2 linked regions of the Actinopolymorpha cephalotaxi genome follow. The protein of the gene in region 1 interacts with the protein of each later gene in a pairwise test. Links are inferred from orthologs where the notes say so. Each region holds a gene or a part of one and is shown on either strand. Other genes may lie near its edges.

Region 1 (14,343 bases):
CCGACAGGCGCCGTAGCCCCTGGTGAGGGCGCTGTCCGTCACCCCGGCAGCAGCCGGATCCGGGTCGCCGCGGACCGCTCCACCGCCGCCCGGCTGTACAGCAGCGGGACGTACTCGCCGTCCCGCCAGCGCTCGGCGAGGTCGCGGTAGTGCGGGCTGCGCGGGTCCCCCGACTGACCCGGGGTGTTGACGAACACCGAGTTGTCCCACTCCCCGACGTCGATCACCACCCGGGCGGACGCGCCGATGGTCTGCACGAAGTCGTTGGGAAGGTAGGGCGCGGCGTTCAGGGTGGTGCCGGAGCCGCCGACCGGGAACGGTCCCACGTCCAGCGCCGGGTCCAGGAACCCCAGCGGGTGCGGCTGGTGGTTGCGGTGCAGCGCACCCCAGCTCCAACCGCGCGGGTCCGGACCCAGCAGGTCCTCCAGGTCCGCGACCGCCGCACGCAGGGTGCCGAGGAGCAGGTCGTCCCGGCGCCGGTCCGCGTCCCCATCCCCGCCGTCGTCCCCGCCGTCGCTCCACACCGTGGCCGGGTCGGCCAGCGCGGACCGTACGGCGGCCTGGTCGAAGGTGGGCAGCAGGGGTGGTACGCCGGGCGGAAGCACCGCCTCGGCGAAGCCGGGCAGCAGGTGCCGGGAGAACCACACCTGGTACAACGCCGCCGCCGCGGACTCGGGCGCCTCCACGCCGTCCCAGTCGCGCAGCATCGCCAGCGCGGTCGCCAGCCGCCGGTCGCCGTTCGGGCGCAACCCGGCCACCAGCGCCAGGACCTGCCGGGTGCCCACCGAGCGGCGGTCGTTCTGCAGCCGCATCGAGTCCTCGAGCCGGTGTGGTTCGGGCCGTTCGAGCACCTCGGTGATCCGCTGCTGACGGGCCGGGTCGGACCATTCGTACGACAGCTGCCGGTCGGCCGGATAGTCCGCGGGCAGGTTGTACTCGTTGGCCGTGGCGACGAAACCGGTAGCGGGGTCGGCGGAGCCGGGCAGCTCCTCCGGGGAGTGGAAGCCGGTCCACTCGTAACGCCCGTCGCCGGGCACCGGCAGCAGGCCGTCCCAGCCGGTCCGCCGCGGCGCCAGCCCGGCGGTCTGCCAGCCGACGCGGCCGCCTGCGTCGGCGAAGACGTGGTTCTCCCCCGGACCGCCCCAGGCGCGCAGCGCGGCACGGAACTCCTCGCCGTCGCGTGCGCGCAGGTACTCCAGACTGCCCAGGTACGGCGCGGTGCCCGGCTCCGACCACGTGATCCGCACGGCGTAGGCCCGCAGGCGTTCGGCGTCGACGTGGACCACCGGGCCGTGCCGGGTGAACGCAAGGTCGAGTTGACACGGGCCGGCGTCGCGCACCGGCACGGTCTGGCGTTCGGTCCGCATCGGCTCCCAGCCGTCGCCGTGGCGGTAGCGCGTCGGGTCGCCCGGATCGAGCTCGTACACGTACAGGTCCACGGTGTCGATCGGGAAGATCGTGTAGCCGAACGCCACCCGGCCGTTGTGTCCCAGGGTCACTCCCGGCACCGCCGGCTCGCCCGCGCCGATCACGTCCAGGCCGGGCGCGGACAGGTGCGCGAAATACCGCAGCGACGGCGTGGCGAACGGCCGGTGCGGGTCGCTGGCGAGGATCGGCCGCCCGGTCGCCGTACGGGTGCCGGCCACCACCCAGTTGTTGCTGCCGCCGTCGAGATCACCCGTCGAAGCGGCGGCGGTCTCGGTGCTGAGGGGTGTCCGCGGGTCGCCGGTGAACACCACCGGCGTGGTGGCGAGCTCCCACACCCGCAGCACGTCGTCGGGCAGGTCGAGGTCCATCCCGTCCGCAAGGTGGGGTTGACGGTGCGGCAGCAGCGACTGGCGTACCAGGTCGGACTCCCAGCCGCCCGCGTGCGTCACCCGGGCCCGGGCCACCTCGTGCAGCAGGTTGTACGCCGTACCGTGGCTACGGATCCGTACGACGTCCTCGGGGCTCCAGCGGTCCGGCCGGTAGTCCAGCAGCCCGAACTCCGGCGGCAGCGCCTCCGGATGGCGTTCCAGCCAGTCCAGGTAGGCGTTCACGCCCCCCACGAACCGCGTGACGGTCATCCGCGCGTCGGCGCCGTAGGACGCCCACTCGGCGTCGAGATCACCGCGGTACAGGAACAGCCGGGCGGCCCGGTCGCGGTCGAGGTGGTCCGGCCCGAACGCCCCGGCGAGCAGGCCCAGCCCCCGCCGTCGCCACAGGTCGATCTGGAACAGCCGGTCCCGGGCGGCGTTGAAGCCCTGGGCGAAGAACACGTCGCGGTCGTTCTCGGCGTAGATGTGTGGAACGCCCCAGGTGTCGACGACGATCTCCACCGGTGCGGACAGTCCGGGCACCGTCTCGATCAGTTGCTCTTCGCAGGTCTCGCCGAGGTCGCTCACGGGTCCGATTGTCCCGTCCCGGTCGAACGGGCTTCCCCACCGCGGCGCCTTCCGTCCGGAGCAGGCCGCGAAATTGCCGGCCCCGGTGTCCGCGCGGTGCACAGCGCGCAGGAACCTGGTCGCGTAGCGTGCGCGGCGAGGGGAAGGACAGTCCCCGGAACCTACGTAGGCCAGTCGCGCCGGAGGCGGACGATGCAGCTCGGACACCGAAGCGTCCCGCACACCGCGGACGCCCGGATCGAGGCCTGGGGGCCGACCCGGGAGGCCTGTGTGGCCGAGGCGGTCGCCGCGATGGTGGAGACGTTCGCCGACACCTCGGCGGCCCGGCCGACCGACTCCGCGAGCTTCGAGGTCACCGCGGACACCGACGAGGACCTCCTGGTCGCGGTGCTGGACGAGGTGGTCTACCTCCTCGACACCGCCGACGTGATCCCGCTCGCGACCCGGGTCGAACCCGCACTGGAGGAGGGGTACGACGTGCACTTCGACGTCACCGGGACCGGCGAGGTGGAGCTGGTCGGCGCGGTCCCGAAGGCGGTCTCGCTGCACGGCCTGCGGTTCGAGCAGGGCCCCGACGGCTGGTCCTGCGCGGTCACCCTCGACGTCTGAGCGACCAGGCAGACAAGCGACCAGGCGACGGTCCCCAGAGCCGTCGGTCAGCCCTTGACCACCCCGACCGGCACCAGCCGGGCCACCGCCCGGGCCAGCCCGGCGCCCTCGGCCGCCTCGACCACCGCGTCGATGTCCTTGTACGCCTCGGGCATCTCCTCGGCCAGCCCACGCCACGACGCCCCGCGCACGGCGACTCCCCTGCGCTCCAACTGGGTGCGGAGCTCCTGGCCGCGGACGGACCGGGCCGCCTGGTGCCGGCTGAGCGTGCGGCCCGCGCCGTGACAGGTGGAGGCGAACGCCGGACCGCCCGGCACGCCGGTGAGGACGTACGACGCCGTGCCCATCGACCCCGGAATCAGCACCGGCTGCCCCACGTCCGGGAGGTCGCGCAGGTCGGCCGGCAGGTCGGCATGGCCGGGCGGGAGCGCTCGGGTCGCGCCCTTGCGGTGCACGCACAGGCGCCGCGACTGCCCCGCCACCACGTGCGTCTCCACCTTCGCCAGGTTGTGGGAGATGTCGTAGACCAGGTTCAGGCCGGCGCCGGTGAGGCGTTCGAACACCTCGCGCGCGGCCTGGCCGAGCAACTGCCGGTTGGCACGGGCGTAGTTGGCGGCCGCCGCCATCGCCCGCAGATAGGCCCGTCCGGGATCGGAGTCGACGGGCACACACGCCAGCTGCCGGTCGGGCACGGTGATGCCGAACCCCGCCATCGCCTGCTCCATCGTGCGTACGTGGTCGGTGCAGATCTGGTGGCCGAGTCCGCGCGATCCGCAGTGGATCATCACGCACACCTGGCCCGCCCGGAGCCCGAAGGCCTCCGCCGCAACCCGGTCGCGCACCGCGTCGACGACCTGGACCTCCAGGAAGTGGTTGCCCGACCCCAGGCTTCCCAGCTGGTGCAAGCCGCGGTTGACAGCGCGTTCGCTCAGTCCGGCAGGGTCGGCGTCATCGACCGCGCCGAGGTCCTCACACCTGTCAAGGTCGCGTTGCACCCCGTGTCCCTGCTCGACGGCGTACCTCGCGCCGGACGCCAGCACCTTCGCGAGCTGGTCGGTCCCGGACAGCTCCCACACCGCGCCCTTCCCCATGCCGCGCGGTGTCGACCGGCTCAGTCCGTCCAGCACCGCCTCCTTCCTCGGCGCGAGGTCCGCCGCGTCGAGGTCGGCCGCGTACAGCCGGACGCCGCAGGAGATGTCGAAGCCGACCCCGCCCGGGGACACCACGCCACCCTCGGCGATGTCGGTGGCGGCCACCCCGCCGATCGGGAAGCCGTAGCCCCAGTGCACGTCCGGCATGGCGTACGACGCGTCCACGATTCCCGGCAGTGTCGCCACGTCCGCCACCTGCTGCAGCGCCTGGTCACCGCCCACCTCGGGCAGCAGTCCGGGAGAGGCGAACACCACGCCGGGCACCCGCATCCGCCCGATGGGGTCGATCCGGTAGCGGTACGCCGTCTCCTGGACCAGTGCGGGTGCGCTCCCCCGGGTCACGGTTCCTTCCGTCCCTTCCGTGCTTCCCGGCCCATGCCTGCTTCCCGGCCCATGCTTACTTCCCGGCCCATGCTTACTTCCCGGCCCTTGCGCAGGAACGTCCGAAGCCGGCGGAGCGGCCAGGTGTTGATCACCTCGTCCGCGGTGAGCCAGCCCCGCTGGGCGGTCCCCACGCCGTACCGCAGGTAGTCCAGGTGGGCGACCGCGTGCGCGTCGGTGTCGATGGCGAACCTCACCCCGTGGCGGCGCGCGGCCAGAATGTGCTCGTCGTTCAGGTCCAGCCGGCCCGGTGAGGCGTTCACCTCCAGGGCGGTGCCGGTGTGCGCGCACGCCTCGTACACCGCCTCCAGGTCCACGTCGATCGGCGGCCGGCGGCCGATCAGCCGCGCGGTCGGATGCCCGATCACACTGACGTGAGGGTTCTCGCAGGCCCGGACCAGCCGCCGGGTCAGCTCCGCCCTGGTCTGATCGAAGTGGGAGTGCACGGACGCGACGCAGATGTCGAACCCGGCAAGGAAGTCCGCCGGCCAGTCGACCTCGCCGTCGGGGTCGATGTTGAGCTCGGTCCCGTGCAGCAGAGTCATCGCCGGGTACCGCTTCGCCAGGGCGTGCAACTGCTCGCGCTGGGCCAGCATCTTCTCGTCCGTCATCCGTTGCATGAAGAGGTTCGGCGCGTGGTCGGTGACCGCGTAGTAGTCGTAGCCGCGCTCGGCCGCGGCGGCCACCATCGCAGCCATCGGCGCCACCCCGTCGGTGAGGTCGGTGTGGGTGTGCAGGTCGCCGCTGATGTCCTGCTCGGTCACGACGTCGGGCAGCGCGCCGTCGCGGGCCGCCTCGATCTCGCCGCGGTCCTCCCGCAGGGTCGGCGGGATCCACGGCAGCCCGATCCGGGCGTACACCTCCTTCTCCGACCTCGACACCACCAGCTCGCCGGCCTCGGGAGGTCCGGGCTCCTCTGCCGCCTCGACCTTCTCCTCGCCCGAATCCCCTTCACCACTTACCGTTTCGGCTGTCAACCCAGCCTTGCGCCGGTGCCGGCGCTGCGCGGGCGGGACGGTGAACAGGCCGTACTCGGACAGCTTGAGGTCCTGGCGTACCGCGATCTCGCGCGTGCGCACGTTGTGCGCCTTCGAGCCGGTGGAGTACTGCAGCGCCGCGCCCCACGACTCCGGGGGTACGACGCGCAGGTCGACCTGCATTCCCGCGGTGGTGCGCACCGACGTCTTGGTGTCGCCGTGCGCGATCACCTCCGCCACCAGCGACAGCCCGGTCAACGCGTTCATCAGCGACCGCGGCTGCGTGGACGCGGCCAGGATGTCCAGGTCGCCGACGGTCTCACGCATCCGGCGCAGCGACCCGGCGAAGGTGCAGCGCTCGCATTCGGGCAGGGCGGACAGGGCGGCGACGATCTCCTCGGCGAGCGCCATCGCCACGTCCAGGGTGACCCGGCCACCGGCCTGGCGGAGCAGGGTGATGCCGTGCCGGAGGTTCTCCTCGGTCTTCGGCCCGAACCCCTTCAGGCCCCTCAGCCGCCCCGCGTCCAGTGCGTCGAGCAGGTCCTGCACCGAGGCGATGCCGCGGTCGTCGTACAGCATCATCGCCTTGCGCGGGCCCAGCGTGGGGATCCGCGTCAGCTCGCGCACGCCGGGCGGGATGCGGGCACGCAGCCGCTCGACCTCCTCGATTCGGCCGGTTCGGAAGTACTCGACCACCTTCGCCGCGATCGAGTCGCCGACATTGGGGATCTCGCGCAGACCGGCCTCGTCGAGCGTGGACACGTCGAGGTGATGCCCGGCGAGCGATCGCGCGGCCTTCTCGTAGACCCGGGCACGGTAGGGCGCGCCACCGGTGATCGCCACCAGGTCGGCGTACTCCTGCAGGAGCGCGCCCACCTGCTCGTTCGGTCGCGCCATGGTGTCGAGTCTAGGGTCTGTCCTGCCGATCATGGCCGAACAGTGAGCGGGTCATCCGCGCCCGTCCGGCAAGGCGGAGGAGGAGACGCGTAGCGGTGTTCTACGCGCGACGACGACAACGCGGCCGGGCGGGATGCGGGGGCACGCGAACCGGCCATGATCCGCAGGACAGACCCTAGGCCGGGAGGGCCCTCACTCCACGAAGTTGATGCCGCGCAGGAACGTGCGCGCCACGGGTCCCGCGTCCTTGCCGCCGGCGCCGCCGTCCTCGACCAGCACCGCGAACGCGATGTCGCCGCGGTAGCCGATCATCCAGGCGTGCGTGCGCGGCGGGTCGTCGCTGCCGTACTCCGCCGTGCCGGTCTTGGCGTGGACGTCCGGGCCGGGCAGGTCCAACTGCTTGGCGGAGCCGTCGGCCACCACCGCCCGCATCAGCCCCCGCATCTCCTGGACCAGTCCGGCCGGAAGCGCCTCGCCCGCGGGACCGCCGGGCGCCACGTCGGGCAGCAGCACCGGTTTGTACGGCCGTCCGGCGTCCACCGTCGCGGCGACCAGCGCCATGCCCAGCGGGCTCATCAGCACCCGGCCCTGGCCGATCATGCTGGCCGCGCGGTCGACCAGATCGTGGGGCTCGGGGACCGAGCCGGAATAGGCCGGCAGCCCGAGCTTCCACTTCGTGCCGATGCCGAACCGCTCGGCCATCGCCACCAGGTCGCCGTCGTCCAGGTCGCGGGCGCGGTCGACCACGGTGGTGTTGCAGGAGTGCGCGAACGCGTCGGTCATCGGACCGTCGGGCAGGGAGAAGGAGTAGGCGTTCTTGAAGTGCTTGCCGCCCACGGACGTGTCGGCCGGACAGGTCACCGTGTCGCCGGGACGCAGCCCGCCCTCCAGCAGCGCGGACACCGACACCACCTTGAAGGTCGAGCCGGGTGCGTAGTGGCCGACGAAGGCACGGTTGTACGACGTCACGCCAGGGCCGTTCGCGGCGGCCAGCACCTCACCGGTGCCGGCCCGGACCGCCACCAGCGCGGTCGGTTTCTGCTGGCCCGCGACCGCGTCCTCCGCGGCGTTCTGCGCGTCCTGGTCGAGCGTCGTGCGCAGCGACCTGCCCGGCTTCGCCGTCCGCGAGAACACCGTGGCCACCCGGTGGTCGTCGGCGGTGCGCACCACGTCGATCCGGCCGCTCGGGCTACCGGCCAACCGGGTCTGGTACGCCGCCTGCAGCCCGCTCGCGCCCACCGCGTCGCCGTCCGTCGCGAACGGGCCCGCGTCCTTCAGCGAGTCCGCCGTCGCCGGCGCGACGACGCCGAGCACGCCGCGGGCGAACGACGACGACGGGCCGAGCGACATGGTGTCCTCGCGGGTCACCACCCCGGGGATGTCGTCCAGCCGGGCCCGCGCCTTCTGGTAGGCGGGCTCGCGCAGGGTCAGCACGTCGACGAAGAACGTCGGGTCGGCCGCCTCGGCCCGCCTGCGCAGGGCGTTCGGGTCGACGTCGAGCACCTGCTGCAGCTTGGCGTAGGTGACGTCCGGCTCGACCCGGCGCGGCTCCACCCCGACCCGGACCACCGGCGTCTCCTTGGTCAGCGGCTTCCCCGCGCGGTCCAGGATGGACGCCCGCTTCGGGAGCTCCCGGTGGCGGAGCAACTCCGTGCCCGCCACGAGCTTCGGGTGGAACGTCTGTGGCGTCCACCACACCTTCCACCTGCCCTGGTCGTCCTGGCGTACCTGCGCGGTGGTGGTGTAATGCCAGTCGCCCAGGCCGGCCAGCTCGTGGGTGACGGTCAGCGGCTGGCGGCAGACCTTCCCGTCGGCCTTCAGCTTCGCGGCCTGGTCGCTGTCGAGGCAGGTCAGCTCACCGGCCGGGCGGACGGTCGTCTTCCGGACCCGCACTGCCCGCGCGTCGGCCGTCAGGTCGCGGCCCGCGGCCTTCGCCGTGCGCGGGTCGACCGTGGCGCCGAGCGTGCCGGACGACCACGCCGCGGCGAACGCCCGTGCCGCCCTGGACGCCTCCTCCGGCGGGCCCTGCGAGCAGGCCGCCGCACCCGTGAGTAGGGCGAACGCGACCGCCGCCGCGGCCAGGCGTGTACGCATGAGATCCCCCGGTGCGATGCATCGGTGCACGAGTGTCGGGTAGGTCAGTCGGTGCAGTCGGTCGAGTGCAGGTCAGTCGAGAGCCCAGTCGACCGGCTCCCCGCCCTGCTCGGTCAGCAGGGCGTTGGCCCGGCTGAACGGGCGGGAACCGAAGAACCCCCGGTCGGCCGACATCGGGCTCGGGTGCGCGGACTCGATCCTGGGCACCTTGCCCAGCAACGGCCGCAGGCTCTGCGCGTCCCGCCCCCACAGGATCGCCACCAGCGGCGTCTCCCGGGCCACCAACGCCCGGATGGCCTGGTCGGTGACGGCCTCCCAGCCCTTGCCGCGGTGGGCGGCGGGCTTGCCGGGCTCGACGGTGAGCGAACGGTTGAGCAGCAGGATGCCGCGCCGCGACCAGGGCGACAGGTCGCCGTTGGACGGCAGCGGATGACCGAGGTCGGCGGCGTACTCGCGGTAGATGTTGGTCAGGCTGCGCGGGATCGGCCGCACCTCGGGTGCCACGGAGAAGCTCAGCCCCACCGCGTGCCCGGGCGTGGGATAGGGGTCCTGGCCGACGATGAGGACGCGCACGTCGGCGAACGGCTGCTGGAACGCCCGCAGGACGTCGGGACCGGACGGGAGGTAGCGCCGCCCGGCGGCGAGCTCGGCGCGCAGGAAGTCGCCCATCGCGGCGATCTGCCCGGCGACCGGCGCCAGGGCATCCTCCCAGCCGGCGGCCACCAGCTCGGCCAGCGATCCGCGGCCGTCGGTGGTCTGCCGCTCGCCCGCAGGCGTGCTGCCGGTGCCCTCGGTGCCACCCATGACTTCGGTGGCGCCTGGGTCTTCGGTGCCTTCGGCGACACCACTCAGTTGCGTCTGGGCCGCTTCGCTCATGCCTGCCTCCTGGGCTGTCGCCGGACCCGGCCGCCTTCGCCCCTGCTGCGTCGACCGAGCCTATGGGACCGCACCGACACCACCGGATCCACCCGCCGCGCCGGTGCGCGAGCCCCCGCATCACCAGTCGCCACGTGATCCACCGGGGGACCGGACACCTTAGGTTGAGCTCATGAACAACCCCGCCAACTCCGTTCCGCTGCACGGCGCGCTGGACCCACCTGCCTACGCGGCCTTCATCCGGGCCGAGGCCGCCCGCCTGCTGGCGGCGTACGAGACCGGCCCGGACACCGCCCGCGTCCCGTCATGCCCGAAATGGACGCTCGCCGACCTGGTGGCACACACCGGCCGGGTGCACCGGTGGGCCGCGAAGATCGTACGGACCGGCGAGTTTCCCGGCGGCGGGTCGGACACGGTGCCCAGCCCGGCCGACTCCGAGCTGGGACCGTGGTACGCCGAGTCGGTCGACCTGTTGCTCGACCAGTTGGCGGCGACCGACCCTGCCCGGCCGACCTGGGCTTTCGGCGACGGCGGCACGGCGGAGTTCTGGTCCCGCCGCCAGGCGCACGAGGTGTGCATCCACCGGGTCGACGCCGAACAGGCTGTCGGCGGTACGCCGGTGGTCGACCCCGACCTGGCCGCCGACGGCGTGGGTGAGGTCGTGGAGGTGATGATGCCGAGGTCACAGCGCTTCGGGCCGCATCGGCTCCTCGCGCCGGTCCTGCTGCGGTGTACCGACCACGCCGGCCGCTGGCTGGTCAGCCCTCCGGCCGAGCCGGACGGCGTACCGGTCGGAATCGGCCCCGCGCTCACCGACACCGAGGCTGCGGCCGCGACCGCCACCGTCACGGGAACGGCCGGCGACCTGCTGCTCGCGCTGTGGCGGCGGCTACCGGCCGACGACCTCGGCCGGCGACTCACCGTCGACGGCGACCAGGCGGCGGCCCGGGCCGCACTCGACGTCCGCGTGGTCCCCTGACCGGCGAATCACCAGGTCAGCGGGTCACCAACTCAGCGGGTCAGTAGGTCAGCGGCGGCGATCCTCCGCGCCGGGGTGGTCCGGGCCGGACCCGCCGTCCTCCGCGGTGTCGCCCGGCCCGCCGGCCGGTCCTGGCCGGTCACCACCGGCGGGCGGTTGTCCGGGTCCCGGGCGGCGGCGCGGCTCGGGCTCCTCGAACCGCACCTTGCGCAGCTGTTTGTTCATGTTGCGCCACAACAGCACCGTCGCCACGCCGATGGCCGCGATCACCACGAAACCGAGCAGACCGGGGCCCACCCACGCCGCGTCATCCTGCGGCGCGGCCGCCTCGACGATCATGTACAGCACTGGACGTACCTTCTCCCACCTGGGTGTTCGTGGTCCGCGACAGGCACGGGCCCGTCAGCCGATTGTCGCAGCCGAGGATGCGGACACGACCTCAGGACGCCTCCGGGGCGAGCCGTCCGGCGCCTCGCGGGCCGGGCGCGTCCTCGACGAGATCACGCAGCCCGGCGAACAGGTCGTCCTCGGGGACGGGCGCCTCCACCAGGCTGCGGGCCAGTTCGTAGTCCTCGGTCGGCCACGCGGCGACGTGCACCTCCAGCGGGCAGGCGAACCACGGCCCCTCGGGGTCGATCTGGGTGGCGTGTGCGAGCAGGGCCTTGTCGCGGACCGGGAAGTAGTCCGAACACGGCACCCGGGTGGTCACCCTGGCGGCGTGCGCGGGGTCCTGCTTCCATTCGTTCAGCCGCTCGGCGTAGGGCGACTCCAGGCCCCGCCGCACCATCTCGTCGTGCAGCGCCTTGGTGCGCTCCCAGTGGAACGAGTGGTGGTAGTAGAGCTTGAGCGGATGCCACGGCTCGCCGGCCTCGGGATAGGCGTCGGGGTCACCGGCGGCCTCCCACGCGGCGATGGTGACGTTGTGGCACATGATGTGGTCGGGGTGGGGGTATCCGCCGTTCTCGTCGTAGGTCGTCACGACGTGCGGGCGGAACTCGCGCATCACCCCCACCAGCGCACCGGCGGACTCCTCGACCGGCGTCGCCGCGAACGACCCCTCCGGCAGCGGGCCGGGGTTGTCGCCCTCGGGGAAGCCGGAGTCGACGAAACCGAGCCACTCCTGCCGGATGCCCAGGATCTCCCGGGCCCGGTCCATCTCCTGCCGGCGGATGTCGGCGAGGTTGTCCAGGACGTCGGGCCGGTCCATGTGCGGGTTGAGAATCGATCCGCGCTCACCCCCCGTGCAGGTCACGACCAGGACCTCGACACCCTCCGCGACGTAACGGGCGGTGGTGGCGGCCCCCTTGCTCGACTCGTCGTCGGGGTGGGCGTGCACGTGCATGAGTCGTAGCGGTGCGGGTGCGGTGGAAGGCACCGTAGTTGTCTCCTCTGTCCGGCGGCGCGGGTTGCAAAAAGTGCGCGCGACCACCATGGTGGCTCAGACGACCGACATTCTGCTCACCGACCTCGACGTACCGACGTGGGATGGCCGGGAGAGCCGCGCGTTGTTAGCCTGATAGGTCAGTCCGTACAGTTCCGGACACGCACCGAGAGCGCACCCGCGCGAAATGACCGGATCTTTTTCGAATGACCGAAGTGCCCCCGCATGACCAAGGAGCGAAGCTGTGACGCAGTCGACCGACGAGAACGTCATCTGGCTCACGCAGGACGCCTACGACCGTCTGAAGGCGGAGTTGGACCATCTCACGGGCACTGTGCGCGCGGAGCTCGCCAAGAGGATCGGTGAAGCCCGCGACGAGGGTGACCTGCGGGAGAACGGCGGCTACCACGCCGCCAAGGAGGAGCAGGGCAAGGTCGAGGCGCAGATCCGCAAGCTGCAGGACATGCTGCGCCGCGCCCGGGTGGGTGACACGCCGGCAGACGACGGGATCGTCGAGCCGGGCATGAAGGTGACCATCCGCTTCCAGGGCGACGACGAGACCGAGACGTTCGTGCTCGGCTCGCGCGAACTGCTGTCGCTGGACTCCTCGGTCGACCTGGAGGTCTACTCCCCCGAGTCGCCGCTCGGCCGCGCCATCAGCGGCAAGCGCAAGGGCGACCAGGCGACCTACTCCGCGCCCAACGGCCGGAAAGTCAAGGTGGAGATCGTCGACGCCGTGCCGTTCGGCTGACCACCGGCTGACCACCGGCTGAGCCCGGCGCCGGCCTGTCGCCCGGGCCACCACCGGACAGCGAGAACCCACGATGCGCGGTGACGCCGCGCATCGTGGGTTTCTTCGTACGCGCCGGGGTTCGCCGGGACGGTCGCTAACCGACCTGACGGAGCCGGTCGGCGGCCGCGTCCACGTCGATCTCGCCCCGGGCGAGCATGGCGAGGACGTCCTCCCGGCTCTGCTCCGGCTCGGCCGGAGTTGCCGGACCCGCCTGACCCGACGGACCCGCCTGACCTGACGGACCGGCCGCGGCGGCCGGCGACCCGGCGCCCTCCAGGCCCAGCTTCGCCAGCAGGTCGGCGTAGCGCTGCCGGGCCGTCGGATAGCTCACGCCGAGGTGCCGCTCCACCTCCCGCATGTTGCCGCGCGAGACCAGGAAGACGCGGAGCAGGTCGCGTTCGGCGTCGGTCAGGCCGCAGAACCCGCACGACTCGAACACTCCCGACAGTTCGCTGGCGCACGCGTCGCAGCTGAGCCGGGTCACCTGCAGTCCGGCGCCGCAGACGGGACAGTCGCGCGGCGGCCGGTGCGCGTGGGCGGAGGAGTGCCCCGGGTAACCACCCGTGCCGTACGCCATGCTCACGGCGCCTGCTTGACGGTCGCCATCCCCATCACGACCTCCAGGGCCAGCTGGCCGTCGCCGGTGCCGATCACGTGCTCGTCCCGGTCGGCGCCCGGCGGCTCCCACTGCACCCGGCCGAGCTGGACGTCGGGGCGCACCCGCACGCTCGAACCCGGCAGCAGCCGCAGCTGGAGAGAGCCGGACTCCGCCCGCAACCGCGACTTGCCCCGGTGGATGCGTCCCTCCACCTGCGCCGAACCCGCCTGCACGAGTACGTCGATCGGGCCCTCCACGTCGCGGACCCGTGCGGAGCCGCCGGTGACCCGCACCTGCTCCAGGCCCGGGATGCGTTCGGCGTTCACGCTGCCCGCGGTGACCTCGATCTCCACCGCCAAGCTGGGGTTGACGCGGACGGACAGCTCGCGTCCGAGGTCGAACACCCGCTCCTGCACGTCGCGCAGCGACCGGGTGCGCATCAGCGTGAAGCCGTCCAGGGACGCCCCGAACTCACCCTCGCTGGTGACGACCAGCGTGTCGCCCTCCTGGCGTACGACGTGCGGGCCGTCGACCGCGACCGTGGAGACGAACGGCTCACCGATGATCCGGACCCGCCGGCCGACGGCGCGGATCCGCACCCGGTTGGTCGGCTCGGCCGAGGAGGCAGTGGGCAGCGTCCGCCGCTCGGACCCGCCCGGTGCCGTCGCCCCTCCCGGGGTCGCTCCGCCTCCGGACTGCTGTCCGGACGGGGCGGACCCGGTGTCGGTGGTGCGGCGGGCCTCGTCCAGGCGGGCGGCCGCCTCCTCCGGGCCGAGCCGTCCGGCGGCGACGTCGGCCAGGATCCGGCGTACGGGATCGTCGCCTTCCGGCGGCGTGGGGGGCGTCGGCGGCGTCGGCGGCGTGGGCGTTACGGGCGGCTCGGAGGCGGGGTGCTCGCCGTTGCCGTGCGGACCGGCTGCATGCTCGGCTCCGCGGATCGCCTCGTTGGCGGCGGTCTGCGCCTGCTCCGCGCGCTCGGCGGCTTCCCGCTGGAGGCGTTCGGCCTCGGCGCGCACCCGCTCCTCCGCCGGGTCGGGGGTGCTGTGGCCTTCAGCGGTGGGGGTGGGCTCGTCGCGGTGGGTCGGCACGGCGTCGGTCGCCTCGGCCCAGGGGTCCGATTCGGGAGATGTGTTCTCAGGCATGGGTCGATTCCACTCCGCGAATCATGGAGTGTCAAGACAGTCTTTACAGAACCTGATATCTGACCTACGAAAAGTTGACCG
Region 2 (14,410 bases), 380 kb from region 1 along the record:
ACCCCGGTGGCGGTCGACCACGCGCAGTACCTCGGCGACACGCCTGTCGAGATCGCCGGGGAGAAGGCCGGCATCATCAAGTCGGGCGCGGTCGCGGTGATCGCCCAGCAGGAGGTCGAGGTCGCGGAGGTGCTGATGCGCCGGGCCGCGGAGGTCGGCGCCTCGGTGGCGAGAGAGGGCCTGGAGTTCGGGGTCGTCAACCGCGACATCGCGGTCGGCGGGCAGCAGCTGACCCTGCAGGGCCTGCACGGCACGTACGGTGAGATCTTCCTGCCGCTGCACGGCGCCCACCAGGCGCACAACGCGTCGGTGGCGCTGGCCGCGGTCGAGGCATTCCTCGCCGGCGGGGTCACCGAGGGCGAAGGCCTGGACGCCGACCTGGTACGCGAGGGCTTCGCCAACGTCAGCTCGCCCGGACGGCTGGAGGTCGTCCGGCGCAGCCCGACGGTCCTGCTGGACGCGGCGCACAACCCGCACGGCGCGACCGCGACCGCGGCGGCCGTCACCGAGTCGTTCTCGTTCGAGCCGCTGATCGGCGTGGTCGGGGTGATGGCGGACAAGGACGTGGAGGGCGTGCTGGAGGCGTTCGAGCCGGTGCTCAGCCGGATCGTGGTCACCCAGAACTCCACCGCGCGCGCCATGCCGGCCGCAGAACTCGCCGAGATCGCGATGGACATCTTCGGCGAGGAGCGGGTCTCCCTCGCGCCGCGGCTGGACGAGGCGCTGGACCTCGGCATGCGGCTGGCGGAGGAGGAGGCCAGCGCACTCGGCTCCGGCGGGGTCCTGGTCACCGGCTCGGTCATCACCGCCGGCGAGGCCCGGGTCCTGCTCGGGGGACGGTGACGGCGTGCGTTCGGTACTGGCGGCCGTCCTCGTCTTCGAGGCGATCATCGTCGGGCTGGCCATCCCGGTGGCCGTCTCGATCGAGGGCGTCGGCGGCGGCCAGGCCGGTGCGGTCGGCGGCGGGATCGCCGTCGCCTGCCTGGTCACCGCGGGCCTGCTGCGGTTCCCCGCCGGTCGCGTGATCGGGTCGGTGCTGCAGGTGGTGGCGATCGCGCTGGGAGTCTTCGTACCCCTGATGTTCTTCCTCGGCGGGATCTTCGCCGTGCTGTGGTTCGTCTGCCTCGTCCTCGACCGGCGGATCGTCGCGCTCCGGGCCGAGCGGGACCGCGCCGAGTGACCGGTTACGCTGCGCATCCTGTCCGTCTGATCAGTTCTGTCCGTTCTTCCGGGCCGGCGTCCCCGCACGCAGGCCCGTCCCACCGCGAGGAGTACGCGTGTCCGAGCGCACCCTGGTCCTGATCAAGCCCGACGCCGTGAGCCGTGGCCTGGTCGGGGAGATCCTGAGCCGCTACGAACGCAAGGGGCTGGCGCTGGTCGCCGCCGAACTCCGCACCATCGACGCGGCGACGGCTGACGTGCACTACGCCGAGCACGTCGAGAAGGCGTTCTACCCGCCGCTGCGCGACTTCGTGACCAGCGGTCCGCTGCTCGCGGCCGTGCTGGAGGGTGACCAGGCGATCGAGGTCGTCCGGGCGCTCAACGGCGCGACCGACGCGCGCAAGGCGGCCGCCGGCACCGTCCGCGGTGACCTCGCGCTGTCCAACCGGGAGAACCTCGTGCACGGCTCGGACTCGGCCGAGTCGGCCGCCCGCGAGATCGCCCTCTGGTTCCCTAAGCTCTAGCTCGTTCCGGCGCGTCCTCGGCTAACCCGTTCCGGTGAACGTGAGCACCACCAGGCCGAGGTTCAGCGCGGTCACCACGGCGGCGACCACTCCCGCGGCCGCTGTGGTGGCCGGGTGGTTGGTCGCCTCGCCCATCAGCCGCCGTCGGGCGGTGAGGAGCACCAGCGGCACCACCGCGAACGGCACCCCGAACGACAGCACCACCTGGGACAGCACCAGCGCGCGGGTGGGGTCGACGCCGGCCCCGAGCAGCAGCAGCGCCGGCGCCAGCGTCACCAGCCGCCGGACGAGAAGCGGGATCCGCCGGCGCAGCAACCCCTCCATGATCATCGCGCCGGCGTAGCAGCCGACCGAGGTGGACGCCAGCCCGGAGGCGAGCAGCCCGACCGCGAAGACCACCGCGATCCCGCCGCCGAGCTGGTCGGCGATCGCGGCGTACGCACCTTCCAGCCGGTCGGTGCCCGGCACGCCCCGCAGCGCCGTGGCGGCGGCCAGCAGCAGGCCGAGGTTGACGGTGCCGGCCAGCACCATCGCCACCAGCACGTCGATCCGGGTGACGGCGAGGTAGCGGCGCACCACCCGGCCGGCACGGCGGCGCACCCGGGCAGCGGCGGGGTCCGCCGCCAGCAGCCTTGCCGGGTGCCGTCCCGCGGAGGTCCAGGCGGCGAGCCGGCGCGCGGCCGGACCGTCGGCGGACAGGCCGGAGTGCAGATAGACCGCGTGCGGCATCAGGGTCGCGCCGAGCATCGCGGTGGCCAGCAGCACGCTGTCCAGGCCGGCGAACCCCGGAACCATGCCCGCCGCGACGTCGCCCGGCGCCGGTGGCGCGACGACCAGACCGGCGAGGAACCCGACCGTCACGATCAGCAGGAACGACACGATGACGCGCTCGAACGGTCGCCGGCCGAGCCGGTCGTGCACCGCCAGCACCGCCATCGACACCGTGCCGGTGACCAGCCCGCCGAGCAGCAGCGGCAGGTCGAACAGCAACGCCAGCGCGATCGCCCCTCCCACCACCTCGGCGAGGTCGGTGGCGACCGCGACCAGCTCCGCCTGCAGCCAGTACGCCAACCGGGCCGGCCGGGAGAGCTCGTCGGCGACCAGGGCCGGCAGGGACCGCCCGGTGACCAGCCCCACCTTGGCGGAGAGGTACTGCACCAGCCCGGCCATCAGGTTGGCGGTGACGATCACCCAGACCAGCAGGTAGCCGTACGTCGCGCCGGCGGTGACGTTGGTGGCGACGTTGCCGGGGTCGACGTAGGCGACCGCGGCGACCAGCGCCGGACCGATCAGCGCCGCCCCGGAGCGCTTTCGCACCCCCGTCCGCGGCGCACGGGCCCGGCTGCGTGCGTCCCCCGTACCCCCGATCGTGGTCGGCATCGGGGTGTCGCGGCCCGCCTCGGCCCTACGCCTGGGCGCCGGTCAGCGCACGCACCCGCCGCAGCACCTCCGGCGCACCCAGCGCCCGGGCGACCGAGAACAGGTCGGGGCTGCGGGTGGAGCCGGTGAGCGCCACCCGGATCACCTGGGAGGCCTCCCGGATGGAGCCGGGGAAGGCGTCCGGGTCGCGCTTGTACTCCTTGGCGTTCTTGGCGAAGCCGTGCCGGGCGGCGAGCTCACGGATCTGGCCGAACCACTCCTGCGGGTCGTCCAGCTCCTGGTATCCGTCGGCGAACTCACCGGCCAGCGTGCGGACGATCTCCGGGTCCAGCCCGCCCAGCCGCTCGTCGCCCGGATCGGCGACCAGCGGGAAGAGCGCGGGGAAGAAGAAGCCGTACACCGGCCGGAAGTCCGACCACCGGCGCAGGTCCTTGCGCGGGTTCTCCACCCCTTCGCGCTCGACCGCCAGCGCGCGCAGCGCGAGGTCGCGGTCGTTCGCCACGACGTCCACCAGCTCCGGGTCGTAGGTCCGTGCCCAGACGGAGAGCTGGTCGAGGATCTCCTCACCGGACAGGGTGGCGATGTGGTCGGCGCTGATGTCGGACAGCTTCACCAGGTCGACCAGGGGACCGGCCACGCCGCAGTCCTCCAGCCGGATCGGCGCCGACAGCGCCTGCTCCATCGGCAGGTCGGCGAGCCGGCCGTTGGCCAGGCCGCGCAGGTAGTACTGCGTGGCCGGGGCGGGGTAGCCGGCCTCCAGGAAGAAGTCGACCGACGCCTCGGGATCCTTGCGCTTGGACAGCTTCCGCTTGCTGCCGCCGTCCTGCTTGTTCAGCGGCGCGATGTGGGCGTACTCCGGCGCCTCGAACCCCAGCGCCTCGAACAGCTGCAGGTGCAGCGGCACCGACGAGATCCACTCGTCGGCGCGGATCACCAGGTTGACCCGCATCAGGTGGTCGTCCACGGCGTGCGCGAAGTGGTACGTCGGCAGCCGCGGCTCCTGGGCGGAGGTCTTCAGGATCACCACGTCGTTGCGGTTGGACTCGTGGGAGAGCTCGCCCCGGATGGCGTCGGTGAAGCGGGTCCGCGCGCCCGGACGGGCCGGCGCGCGGAAGCGGACGACGTACGGCGCGCCCTCGGCGAGCTTGGCCCGTACGGCGTCGGGCTCGGCGTCCCGCCAGATCGCCCACCGCCCGTAGTAGCCGGTCGGCAGCTTCGTCTTCTGCTGCGTCGCGGTGATCTGCGCCAGCTCCTCCTTGGTGGCGAAACAGAGGTACGCCCTGTCCTGGCGCAGCAGCTCGCGGACGTGGCTGAGGTAGATGTGCGAACGCCGGGACTGGCGGTACGGGCCGTAGTCGCCGCCCAGCTCGTCGGACTCGTCCGGCTTCACCGCGAAGTAGGCGAAGGCCCGGTCGAACTGCTCCAGCGCCCCCGGCATCTCCCGCGCCTGGTCGGTGTCCTCGATCCGGAAGAGGTAGCGCCCGCCGGACTCGTCGGCGACGGACCGGTCGATCGCCCCGACGTAGAGCAGGCCGAGGTGGGGCGACCCGGTGGGCGACGGACCGACCCGCGTCACCTTCGCACCCTCGGGCAGCTGCCGGGGCGGGTACTGCTGTTCCCAGTACGCCGGCTCGCGCAGGTCCGCGGGGAAGAGGGCGTCGATTTCGGCGCGGTCGAGCATCGCTGGTGATCTCCGTCGACGACGTGGGGTGGGCGTGGGGGTGGGCCTGTGCCCGGCCTGGGGTTGGCCTCGGGTGGAATCTTGCGTCGACCCTATGCGAGCACCACCTCCGGGCGACGACCGGTAGGCCGGTGATCACCCGCGTGGCGGGTGGCCGTGCCGCGCGGCCAGGCGGGCGCCGTGGTCGCGGACGGCGGCCCGCAACTCCTCCGGGCCGAGCACGTCGACCTCGCAGTCCAGCCCGGCGACGAACGACACCAGCGGTCCCAGCTCGTTGGCGGCCACCCGCAGGATCGCCGCCGGCTCCCCGCCGCCGGGACTCTCGTCCGGCTCCACGACGCCGACGCTGGGCGGAAACCTCCGGCGGGCCTCCGCCACGTCGAACGGCACCCGGAGCCGGGCCTGGATCGACCACGGCGCGAGGTTGGTCCCTTCCGACACCATGGCGATCGCGTCCGGCGGGTCGGTGTGTTCGTACCGCCGGCCGGTCAGCACCGGATCCCGCACCCGGTCGACCCGGAACGTCCGCCAGTCGGCCCGGTCACGGTCGCGGGCGACGAGGTACCAGCGCCGGCCGGTGTGCACGATCCGGTACGGCTCGACCGTCCGTTCGCCGGCCCGCCCCTGGTGGTCGAGGTAGCCGAACCGCACTTCCTCCGTACGCCGGCACCCGGTGGCCAGGGCCACCAGGACGTCGGCGTCCACCCGGGGGAGGTCTCGCCCGGGCAGTTGCACGGTGCTCGCCCGGACGGCGCTCACGCGTTCCCGCAGCCTGGCCGGGAGCACCTGGTCCAGCTTCGCCAGCGCGGCGACCGCTCCGTCCGCCACACCGGAGACCGCGGTGGTCGCGGCGACGCCGAGCCCGACCGCGATCGCCACCGCCTCGTCGTCGTCCAGCAGCAGCGGAGGCAGCCTGCCCGCGGTGCCCAGCCGGTAGCCGCCGTGCGTACCCAGGTCGGCCTGCACGGGGTAGCCGAGGGAGCGCAGCCGGGTGACGTCGCGGCGGACGGTACGCGGGGTGACGCCGAGGCGTTCGGCGAGCTCCTCGCCGGGCCAGTGTGGGCGGGCCTGCAGGAGAGAGAGCAGCCGGAGAAGCCGCACGGCGGTGTCCTTGACGTCCATGACATCCATGAGATCGCCGATCCTTGCGCGCACGCTCGCCGGGGGCCAGCCCCTGGTAGGTGCCGAGCGGTCGCGCGCTGCCGGTTGTCGGTGGGCGGTGGCATGCTCCGCACTCATCCAGCGATGTCCAGCGATCGCGCTTCCGCCCGGGAGGTCCCCGTGGGACGACCTGCTGACCACCAGCCCCCTGACCGAGCTTCGAAACCAACAGGCGAACGTCACTGCACCGGCTGGCCGGAGGAGGCGTTCGACGTGCTGCTGCGGCTGGACGGCGACCCGACCCAGGCCGAGCGCGAACGACATCGCGGCGACCGTGAGCGGCTGGTCCGCGGGCCGATGATCGCGTTGCTGCGAGACGTCGCCGGCGCCGACGAGGCCTACGAGGACTTCCACGTCTGGGGCTTCGCCAAGATGCTGTGGCCCTGGCAGCGGCAGGTCGGCATGGTCCGGGTCGCGCCCAACGTCGAGCTGGGGGTGTCGTTCGACCTCGACGGCCTGGCCGTCCAGTGCTCGTGGTGGTACGCGCCGGGTGAGCAGGTGGAGCGCTATCGGCACGCGGTGGCCGGGGAGGCCGGTGCGGAGCTGGCGGGGCTCGTCGAGGACCTGGCGGAGGAGGGGTACGAGATCGGCGGCGATCTGCTCAAGCGGGTGCCCCGCGGCTTCCCGCCCGGCCATCCCAGGGCGGACCTGCTGCGCCACCGGTCGCTGACCGCCGCCCGCCCGGTCGGCGGCGAGGCCTGGCTGCACACGCCGGAGGTGGTCGACCGGCTGCTCGCGGAGTTCGCCGCGCTGCGCCCGCTGACCACGTGGTTCGCCGAAAATACCGGACCGGAGCTGTCCGCCACCGGGGCTAGCGTGCGGCCATGACCACCCAGAACGACACCTCGGCCGGCTCCTCCACGAAGAACCCGGCGAGCAGTTCGATGAAGGCCCACCTGCTCGAACTCTCCGACTTCGCCTGGCAACGACTGCACCACCGGCTCGGTGGCCTCACCGACGAGGAATACCTTTGGGAGCCGGTGCCCGACGCCTGGACGCTGAGACCGTCCGGAGACGGCACGTACGCCGCCGACGGGTCGGCCATGCCCCCGCAGCCGGCGCCGTTCACCACCCTGGCCTGGCGGATCGCCCACGTGGCGGACGTCCTCGGCGAGGACCGGACCGCCACCTGGCTCGGCCTGCCGGTCGGTGCCGACGAGGAGCCGGCGCCGCGGGGCACCGCCGCCGCGGCGGTCGCTGCGCTCGAACGCGCGCACGCGATCTGGCGCCGTCGCCTCGCCGCCGTGACCGACGAGGCGCTGGCCCGCCCGATGGGTGACATCGCCGGCCCGTTCGCCGAGTCCGACGGCGCGGCGTTCGCGCTGCACATCCTGGACGAGCTGATCCACCACGGCGCGGAGATCGGGGTCGTTCGCGACCTCTACCAGCACCAGCGCCCCCAGGACCCGTTTGCCGACGCGTGCCTGCGCGGTGACCGGGCCGAGGCGCAGCGGCTGCGTGAGCAGGATCCCGGCGTGGTCGAGCGCCTCGGTGCGGACGATCCCGGGATCGTGTCCCGGGCTGCCTCCCGCGAGCGCTGGGACGCCGTACGCCTGCTCGTCGACCTCGGGTTCGGTGTGGACGCCCCCGAGCGTTCGCCGGCGCCGTCCCCGCTCCACTACGCGGCCGGGGCGGGCGCGCTCGAGGTCGTACGCCTCCTGGTCGAGCGCGGCGCCGACCTGGACCGCACCGACCCGACCTTCGCGGCCACCCCGCTCGGCTGGGCCGAACACTTCGGCCAGGCCGAGACGGCCGCCTACCTCACGTCTGTGCGCCGGTGACCCCGTGTGCACTCGAACCGCCTCCGGACCCGGCCGGAAACGCGGTCGGAGTCGGGGAAGGGCGCGGATCGTGCTGCCGCGGGTCGGTCAGGCGTCGGGGAGGACCGTCCGGCTGACGTTGACCGGGACGCTCAGCGTCGGCGGCTCGCCGCCGTCGGCCAGCGGGGGCTCGCCGACCACCACCTCGGCGTCGTCGCCGGCGCCGAGCGCGCGGGCGCGAGACGCCCAGTCTTCGATGTCGGCGAGAGTGAGTCCCGACCCTGCCGGGAGACACAGGAACGCGGCCATGCGGCACATCTTCCCATCAGACCCCGGCACCTCCTACCCGGACCGGCTCCAGGGGTGGCGGGTACCGCTTTTCCCGGTACGCCGGCTACCGGCCACGCCGGCGGTCGCGCCGGGCGTCCCGCCGGGCCTGCCGAGCGTCCCGGCGTCCGGCCCGGGCGTCGGCGAGTGCGGACCTGCGCTGGGACCGCGCGTCGGCGAGCGCCGCGCCACGCTGGGACCGGGCGTCGGCGAGGGCCTCCCGCCTGCTCTCCCGGGCGGCGCGAAACCCGTCGTACGGCCGCGAGCTCGACACCCGCAGACCACCGAGCACCGAGAACGAACGAACCCGCAGGGTCGGTGCGTCGTCGCCGGCCACCTCGTCGACGTCGATCCGCCGGCCGCCGAGCAGGCTGAACCCCTCGGTCACCACCGAGACCCCGGGCGGCACGGTCAGGCTGACGCCGCCGATGACCGACACCGAGGTCAGGGTGACCTCCGGCGCGTCCAGCTGCGCCTCGCGCAGGTCGAGGTCGACACCACCGATCAGCGTCACCGAGACCAGCTGGTCGCGCATCCGCCAGCGGCCGCTCCGGCGCAGTCCGCCCAGTGGTGTCACGTGCCAGTCGGTGCGACCGCGGCCCGCGGAAGGGTGGACGGCGGGCTCGGCGGCTTGCTCGGCGCCCAGCGGCAGGTCGCGAAGGAGCGGTTCGAGCTCGCCGCGGGTGCGTGCGGTGTAGGAACGCTCCAGTCGGTCGCTGAACTCCTCCAGCGTCAGCCGGCCCTCACCGCACGCGGCGTTGAGCCGGGAGACGACCGCCTCCCGCTCCGCGTCGGAGGCCAGGATGGAGGCCTCGCCCACCGCCGGGTGGTCAGGTCCCGACTGCTCGGACCGGCTGGGTTCGGGTTGCTGGTCGGTCATGGCCGCCTTCCCCGTGCTGCGTCAGTAGAGGTGGGCGCTCCGCAGGCGACGGGCCGGGACTGCGTCCCTGCCCTGCCCACCGCGCGGACATTATCCCGCCGTACCCCAGATCCTGCCCGTGCCGCCAGGATTCCGCCCGCACCGGCAGGATCTACCTCAACCGCCAGACCTCGGCTACCGAGCCCGCGCTCCGCACCAGGTGCACCGCGGCCGGGTGAGCAGCCGGTAGGAGAGCGCGGCGACGCCGAGGCCGGCTCCCCACACGAGGTACGCCGACATGGCCACTCCCATGAACCAGGACGGGTACGGGTCGGCCTGCGCCGCGCTCGCCGGCTCGGTGAGGAGCTGGACCAGACCGGTCCCGAAGTACGCCGTCATTCCCACCGAGACGCCCAGCCCCGGGCCGAGGACCAGCCACCGCGGCACCCGGCGGCCGGCCAGGCCGAGCACCCAGCGGGGCCAGGTCCGCCCGAAGCGGTGGACCTGCGCCAGCGGCAGCAACGTGCCCGCGAGCGCGGCGGCCGCCAGGAACGCCAGGCCCGCCACCCTTCCCGCGGATCCGGTCGCGGGTGCCGCCTCCGGGCCGAACCCGATCAGGGCCTGGGCGCCGAACCGGATCACGCACCCGAGGACCGCCGCGTAACCGGCCGCGAACGCCCACCACGGTGCCCGCACCTCGCCGTCGGTCCCGGCGATCCCGGGGGTCTCCGCGCCGACGGGCCCGGTGGACCCGGACGACCCGGCCGGGGTGCGACGCGCCGGCCGCCCACAGCCCAGGCAGCCTCCCCGCAGCCGCCGGCCTGCCGCCAGCGCGGTCCCGCCCACCAGCACCGCGGCCGCCATGCAGCCGGCCCGGCTGAGCAGCGCACCCACGTCGAACGGAACGCGGGTGCCGACGAACAGCAGTCCCACGACGTCGAGCAGCAGGAGGCAGGCGGCGGAGGTGATCACCGCGCTCACGGCCCAGGCGAGCGCCACCACGGTCCAGCCGGCGACCGCCCGGGCCCCGGTGACCCGCGGCCCGGCCGGACCGCCGCGTCCGGAGACCACGCCGAGCGGGCCGACCAGCAGGCGGATGCCGAGCGCCACCACGGCCGCCGCCGCGCACAGGACGACCACGCCCCAGCCGGAGAACGCCAGCAGGTCCGGCCCGATCGGCGGGAACCACGGCCGGTGGCCGAGTGCCCAGTACGTCCGAAGTGCGCCGTACGCGAGGGCCCACCCGATCACCAGCGCCGGCAACCGCGCCGACCAGTGGACCTCGGGTCGGGGCGGGTTCGCGGCGGCTTCCGGGCCTCGCCGGACCCCGGCATCTCCTCGCGGGTGGCACTCGAGGCAGTTCAGGGGATCCAGGCCGTCCAGCTTGTCGAAGCCGTCCGCGTCGCGGCCGATCCGCGTTCCGTCGAGAAATCGCATGGCTTTCACGCTGGCCGGAGCAGACCTGGTGTTGCCTCCCTCTCGAGGGGGAACGGCCTCGCCCGCCCGGCCGACCCTGCGGCAAAGCCTCGTCGGACGCCCCGAACCCGCCCCGAACCCGTGCCGAACCCGTGCCGAACCCGCCCGGCGGACCGGCGGCCCGGGCCGGGACCCGGCCGGCGGTTACCCTGGATGCTTTGGCCGACGAGACCCCGATCGAAGGTGTGCTGAGAACCATGGCCGTGGAGTCGTTGTTCCCCCGGCTGGAGCCCCTGCTACCGGCGGTACAGAAGCCGATCCAGTACGTCGGCGGTGAGCTCAACTCGACCGTCAAGGAGTGGGACTCCACCCAGGTCCGCTGGGCGCTGATGTATCCCGACGCCTACGAGGTGGGGCTGCCCAACCAGGGCGTGCAGATCCTCTACGAGGTGCTCAACGAACGCGACTGGATCCTGGCCGAGCGCACGTACTCCGTGTGGCCGGACATGGAGAAGGTGATGCGGGACAACGCCATCCCGCAGTTCACCGTCGACGGGCACCGCCCGGTCGGTGCGTTCGACCTTCTCGGTGTGTCGTTCGCCACCGAACTCGGCTACACCAACCTGCTCACCGCGCTCGACCTGGCCGGCATCCCGCTGGAGGCCTGCGAGCGCACCGACGAGCATCCGATCGTGCTGGCCGGCGGCCACTCGGCGTTCAACCCCGAGCCGATCGCCGACTTCCTCGACGCCGCCGTCCTCGGCGACGGGGAGGAGGTCGTCCTCGCGATCAGCGAGGTGGTCCGGGAGTGGAAGGCCGAGGGAAGCCCGGGCGGGCGGGACGAACTGCTGTTCCGGCTGGCCGTGTCCGGCGGGGTCTACGTACCCAAGTTCTACGACGTCGACTATCTCCCCGACGGCCGGATCAAGCGGGTCGCCCCCAACCGCAGCGGCGTTCCGTCGCACGTCGTCAAGCACACGTTGATGGACCTCGACAAGTGGCCCTACCCCAAGCAACCGCTGGTCCCGCTGGCGGAGACGGTGCACGAGCGCTTCTCGGTGGAGATCTTCCGCGGGTGCACCCGCGGCTGCCGCTTCTGCCAGGCGGGGATGATCACCCGGCCGGTACGCGAACGCAACATCTCCACGATCGGTGAGATGGTGCAGAACGGCGTGGAGGCGTCCGGCTTCGAGGAGGTCGGCCTGCTGTCGCTGTCCAGCGCCGACCACTCCGAGATCGGCGAGGTGGCCAAGGGGCTGGCCGACAGGTACGAGGGAAGCAACGTCTCCCTGTCACTGCCGTCGACGCGGGTCGACGCGTTCAACGTCACGTTGGCCAACGAGCTTTCCCGGAACGGCCGCAGGTCCGGGTTGACGTTCGCGCCCGAGGGTGGCAGCGAGCGGTTGCGCAAGGTCATCAACAAGATGGTCAGCGAGGACGACCTCATCCGCACCGTCGCCACCGCGTACGCCAACGGCTGGCGGCAGGTGAAGCTGTACTTCATGTGCGGGCTGCCGACCGAGACCGACGAGGACGTGCTCGCCATCGCCGACCTGGCCCAGCGGGTGATCGCCACCGGACGCGAGGTGTCCGGGCGCAACGACATCCGGTGCACGGTGTCCATCGGCGGGTTCGTGCCCAAGCCGCACACGCCGTTCCAGTGGGCCGCCCAGGAGTCCTGGGAGAACGTCGACTCCCGGCTGTCCAAGCTGAGGTCCGCGATCCGCAGCGACCGGAAGTACGGCAAGGCGATCGGGCTCCGCTACCACGACGGGCAGCCCTCGGTGGTCGAGGGACTGCTGTCCCGCGGTGACCGCCGGGTGGGCCGGGTGATCCGGTCTGTGTGGGCCGACGGCGGCCGGTTCGACGGCTGGAGCGAGCACTTCTCCTACGACCGGTGGGTGAAGGCGTGCGAGGAGGCACTGGCCGGCGAGCCCGTCGACCTCGACTGGTACACCACCCGCGAACGCGGCGAGACCGAGGTGCTCCCGTGGGACCACCTCGACGCCGGCCTGGACCGGGAGTGGCTGTGGGAGGACTGGCAGGACTCGCTGGACGAGGTGGAGGTCGAGGACTGCCGCTGGACGCCGTGCTTCGACTGCGGTGTCTGCCCGCAGATGGGTACGGAGATCCAGGTCGGCCCGACCGGGCAGAAGATGCTCCCCATCGTGGGGGTCTCCCAGACCCGGCAGGCCGAGCTCGTCGCCCCCGCCGGCAGCCGTGACTCCGGCTGACCGGCTGACCGACCGGCCGGCGCGGGCCGACCGATAGGGTCTGCGGCGATATGAGCCGGACACCGAAGCCACCCGACCGCAACACCCCGCCGACCGTGCAGCGGTTGCGCTTCCGGTACGCCAAGCGGGGACGGCTGCGCTTCACCAGTCACCGCGACTTCCAGCGGGCGCTGGAGCGTGCCGTCCGCAGGGCCGGCGTACCCATCGCGTACTCCGCCGGCTTCAGTCCGCATCCGAAGATCTCCTACGCGGGTGCCGCGCCGACCGGGGCCGCCAGTGAGGCGGAGTACGCCGAACTCGGTGTCGCCGTGCGTTGCGACCCGCAGGCGCTGCGTGCCGGGCTGGACGCCGCGCTGCCCGACGGGCTGGACGTGCTGGAGGTCGTCGAGGCGGGGTCGGGCGCGCTGGCGGACCGGCTGCAGGCCTCGTTCTGGGAGATCGCCTGCCCGGTGGAAGCCGCCGGCGACCTGGCCTCGGCGGTCGAGGCGTTCCTCGCCCGCGACGTAGTGGAGGTGGAGCGTCTCACCAAGAACGGACTTCGCGTATTCGACATTCGGGACGCCGTCCGGCGGCTCGACCTGACCCGGCCGGAACCGGCCGCGGGCGCACCGTCCGGCGGTACGACCGACCTCTCGATTCCTTGTGCGATACTGCAGGTGGTCGTGCGGCACGGAACGCCCGCTGTGCGACCCGACGACGTCCTCGCTGGGCTCCGCCTGGCGTCTGGGCTCGAGCTTCCGCCACCACATCGCATGACCCGGCGGAGCCAGGGCCCGTGGGACGAGGAGTCCGGCACCGTGGGCGACCCGCTGGCCCCCGACCGCGACGCTTCCGTCACCTCGTGAGTGACAGGAGCCGTTGACGCGGTTGGGGACACCGATCGGGAGCGATGCCGTGGCGAAGGCGCCGTCGCGGTTCCGAAGCGAAGCTACGGCTCTCGCTCGGGACTGACAAGCGACTTACGTCGAGGCCGCCTGCCGGTGACCCTGACGACCGACACAGGCCTCCGCGCGGCTCACCAGCCCGGGGGCTGACAGGAGACAGACTTGCTCGAAAACGAGCCCGGCGCCGAAACGGGCGCGACACCCGAACACTCCGATCGACCCGCTGCCGACACCGGCGGCTCGCCGCCGCAGGCAGACGGCCCGCCGCAGGAGGCGGAGCCCACCACGCCGCGCCGCACCACCCGTAAGCGTGTGAGCCGGGCGAAGAAGGCTGCCGCCGCGCCGGCCGAGCCCGCCGCGGAAGCGGAGTCCCCGTCAGGTTCGGCTGATGGCTCAGCCGACAGTGCGACCGACAGTGCGCCCGACGGCGTGACCGACGGTCCGGCCGAGGAGCAGAAGCCGGCGCCCCGTAAGCGAGCCGCCGCCAAGCGCACCCGGGCCAAGAAGGCCGCCGCCCCGAAGGACGATCAGCCGAAGCCGGATCAGGCGGACGACACTCCGCAGGAGAACGCCCAGCCGGAGACCTCCTCGCCGGCCGAGTCGGTGCCGGCCGAGTCGGTGCCGGCCGAGTCGGCGCCGGTCACAGGTGGCGAGCCGGCAGTGACCCAGCCCGCCGCGACCACCGAGGCACCGCCGGTGGTGGCCTTCCAGCCGCCGACCGTGCTGTTCCAGCCGCCGGCGATCGAGACCGCACCGACGGCTCCCGCCGCGAAGTCTCCTGCGGGAGAGCAGGCCGAGTCCGGCGAGCAGAAGCCGTCGCGGCGCCGGCGTACCCGCGGCGGGGCGGCCGCGGAAGCCGCCGAGCCGGCGGCCACCTCCGAGACCGCGGCGACCTCGGTGACCTCCGAGACCGCGGACACCGACCAGCAGGACCGGCAGGACCAGGCCGCCGAGGCGGACAAGTCCGCCGACGGCGCCGGCAGGTCCACCCGCGGACGGCGTGGCCGCAAGGCCGAGCCCGTC

What was found.
Region 2: the proteins of FHR37_RS02560 (region 1) and ndk interact in binary tests that used the Escherichia coli proteins (3 or more experiments, as listed by UniProt). The link is inferred for Actinopolymorpha cephalotaxi from one-to-one orthologs.

The regions. Positions count from the first base shown.
Region 1 is NZ_JACBZA010000001.1:563,015-577,357, reverse strand. Bases 7,468-10,381 are described here. They hold FHR37_RS02560 (uracil-DNA glycosylase), read right to left. Parts: upstream 9,370-10,381; coding sequence 8,566-9,369; downstream 7,468-8,565. Other genes in these bases: FHR37_RS02555 (maleylpyruvate isomerase family mycothiol-dependent enzyme), read left to right, coding at 9,542-10,348; FHR37_RS02565 (penicillin-binding transpeptidase domain-containing protein), read right to left, coding at 7,468-8,493. In the rest of the region: FHR37_RS02585 (penicillin acylase family protein), read right to left, coding at 39-2,384; FHR37_RS02580 (archease), read left to right, coding at 2,577-2,993; FHR37_RS02575 (RtcB family protein), read right to left, coding at 3,041-4,486; FHR37_RS02570 (helix-hairpin-helix domain-containing protein), read right to left, coding at 4,483-6,399; more of FHR37_RS02565, read right to left, coding at 6,592-7,467; FHR37_RS02550 (hypothetical protein), read right to left, coding at 10,397-10,696; mycothiol conjugate amidase Mca, read right to left, coding at 10,788-11,723; transcription elongation factor GreA, read left to right, coding at 11,974-12,480; FHR37_RS02535 (DUF2089 domain-containing protein), read right to left, coding at 12,617-13,099; FHR37_RS02530 (hypothetical protein), read right to left, coding at 13,102-14,262; ilvA (threonine ammonia-lyase), read right to left, coding at 14,327-14,343. UniProt on the Escherichia coli protein: Excises uracil residues from the DNA which can arise as a result of misincorporation of dUMP residues by DNA polymerase or due to deamination of cytosine.
Region 2 is NZ_JACBZA010000001.1:945,005-959,414, forward strand. The notes cover bases 1-2,981. They hold ndk (nucleoside-diphosphate kinase), read left to right. Parts: upstream 1-1,277; coding sequence 1,278-1,685; downstream 1,686-2,981. Other genes in these bases: FHR37_RS04265 (bifunctional folylpolyglutamate synthase/dihydrofolate synthase), read left to right, coding at 1-843; FHR37_RS04270 (DUF4233 domain-containing protein), read left to right, coding at 848-1,180; FHR37_RS04280 (Nramp family divalent metal transporter), read right to left, coding at 1,707-2,975. Outside these bases: FHR37_RS04285 (glutamate--tRNA ligase), read right to left, coding at 3,091-4,746; FHR37_RS04290 (helix-turn-helix transcriptional regulator), read right to left, coding at 4,882-5,877; FHR37_RS04295 (DUF2461 family protein), read left to right, coding at 6,121-6,735; FHR37_RS04300 (DinB family protein), read left to right, coding at 6,732-7,688; FHR37_RS04305 (hypothetical protein), read right to left, coding at 7,776-7,976; FHR37_RS04310 (DUF1707 SHOCT-like domain-containing protein), read right to left, coding at 8,062-8,874; FHR37_RS04315 (hypothetical protein), read right to left, coding at 9,049-10,290; FHR37_RS04320 (TIGR03960 family B12-binding radical SAM protein), read left to right, coding at 10,527-12,503; FHR37_RS04325 (TIGR03936 family radical SAM-associated protein), read left to right, coding at 12,554-13,348; FHR37_RS04330 (ribonuclease E/G), read left to right, coding at 13,550-14,410. UniProt on the Escherichia coli protein: Major role in the synthesis of nucleoside triphosphates other than ATP. The ATP gamma phosphate is transferred to the NDP beta phosphate via a ping-pong mechanism, using a phosphorylated active-site intermediate.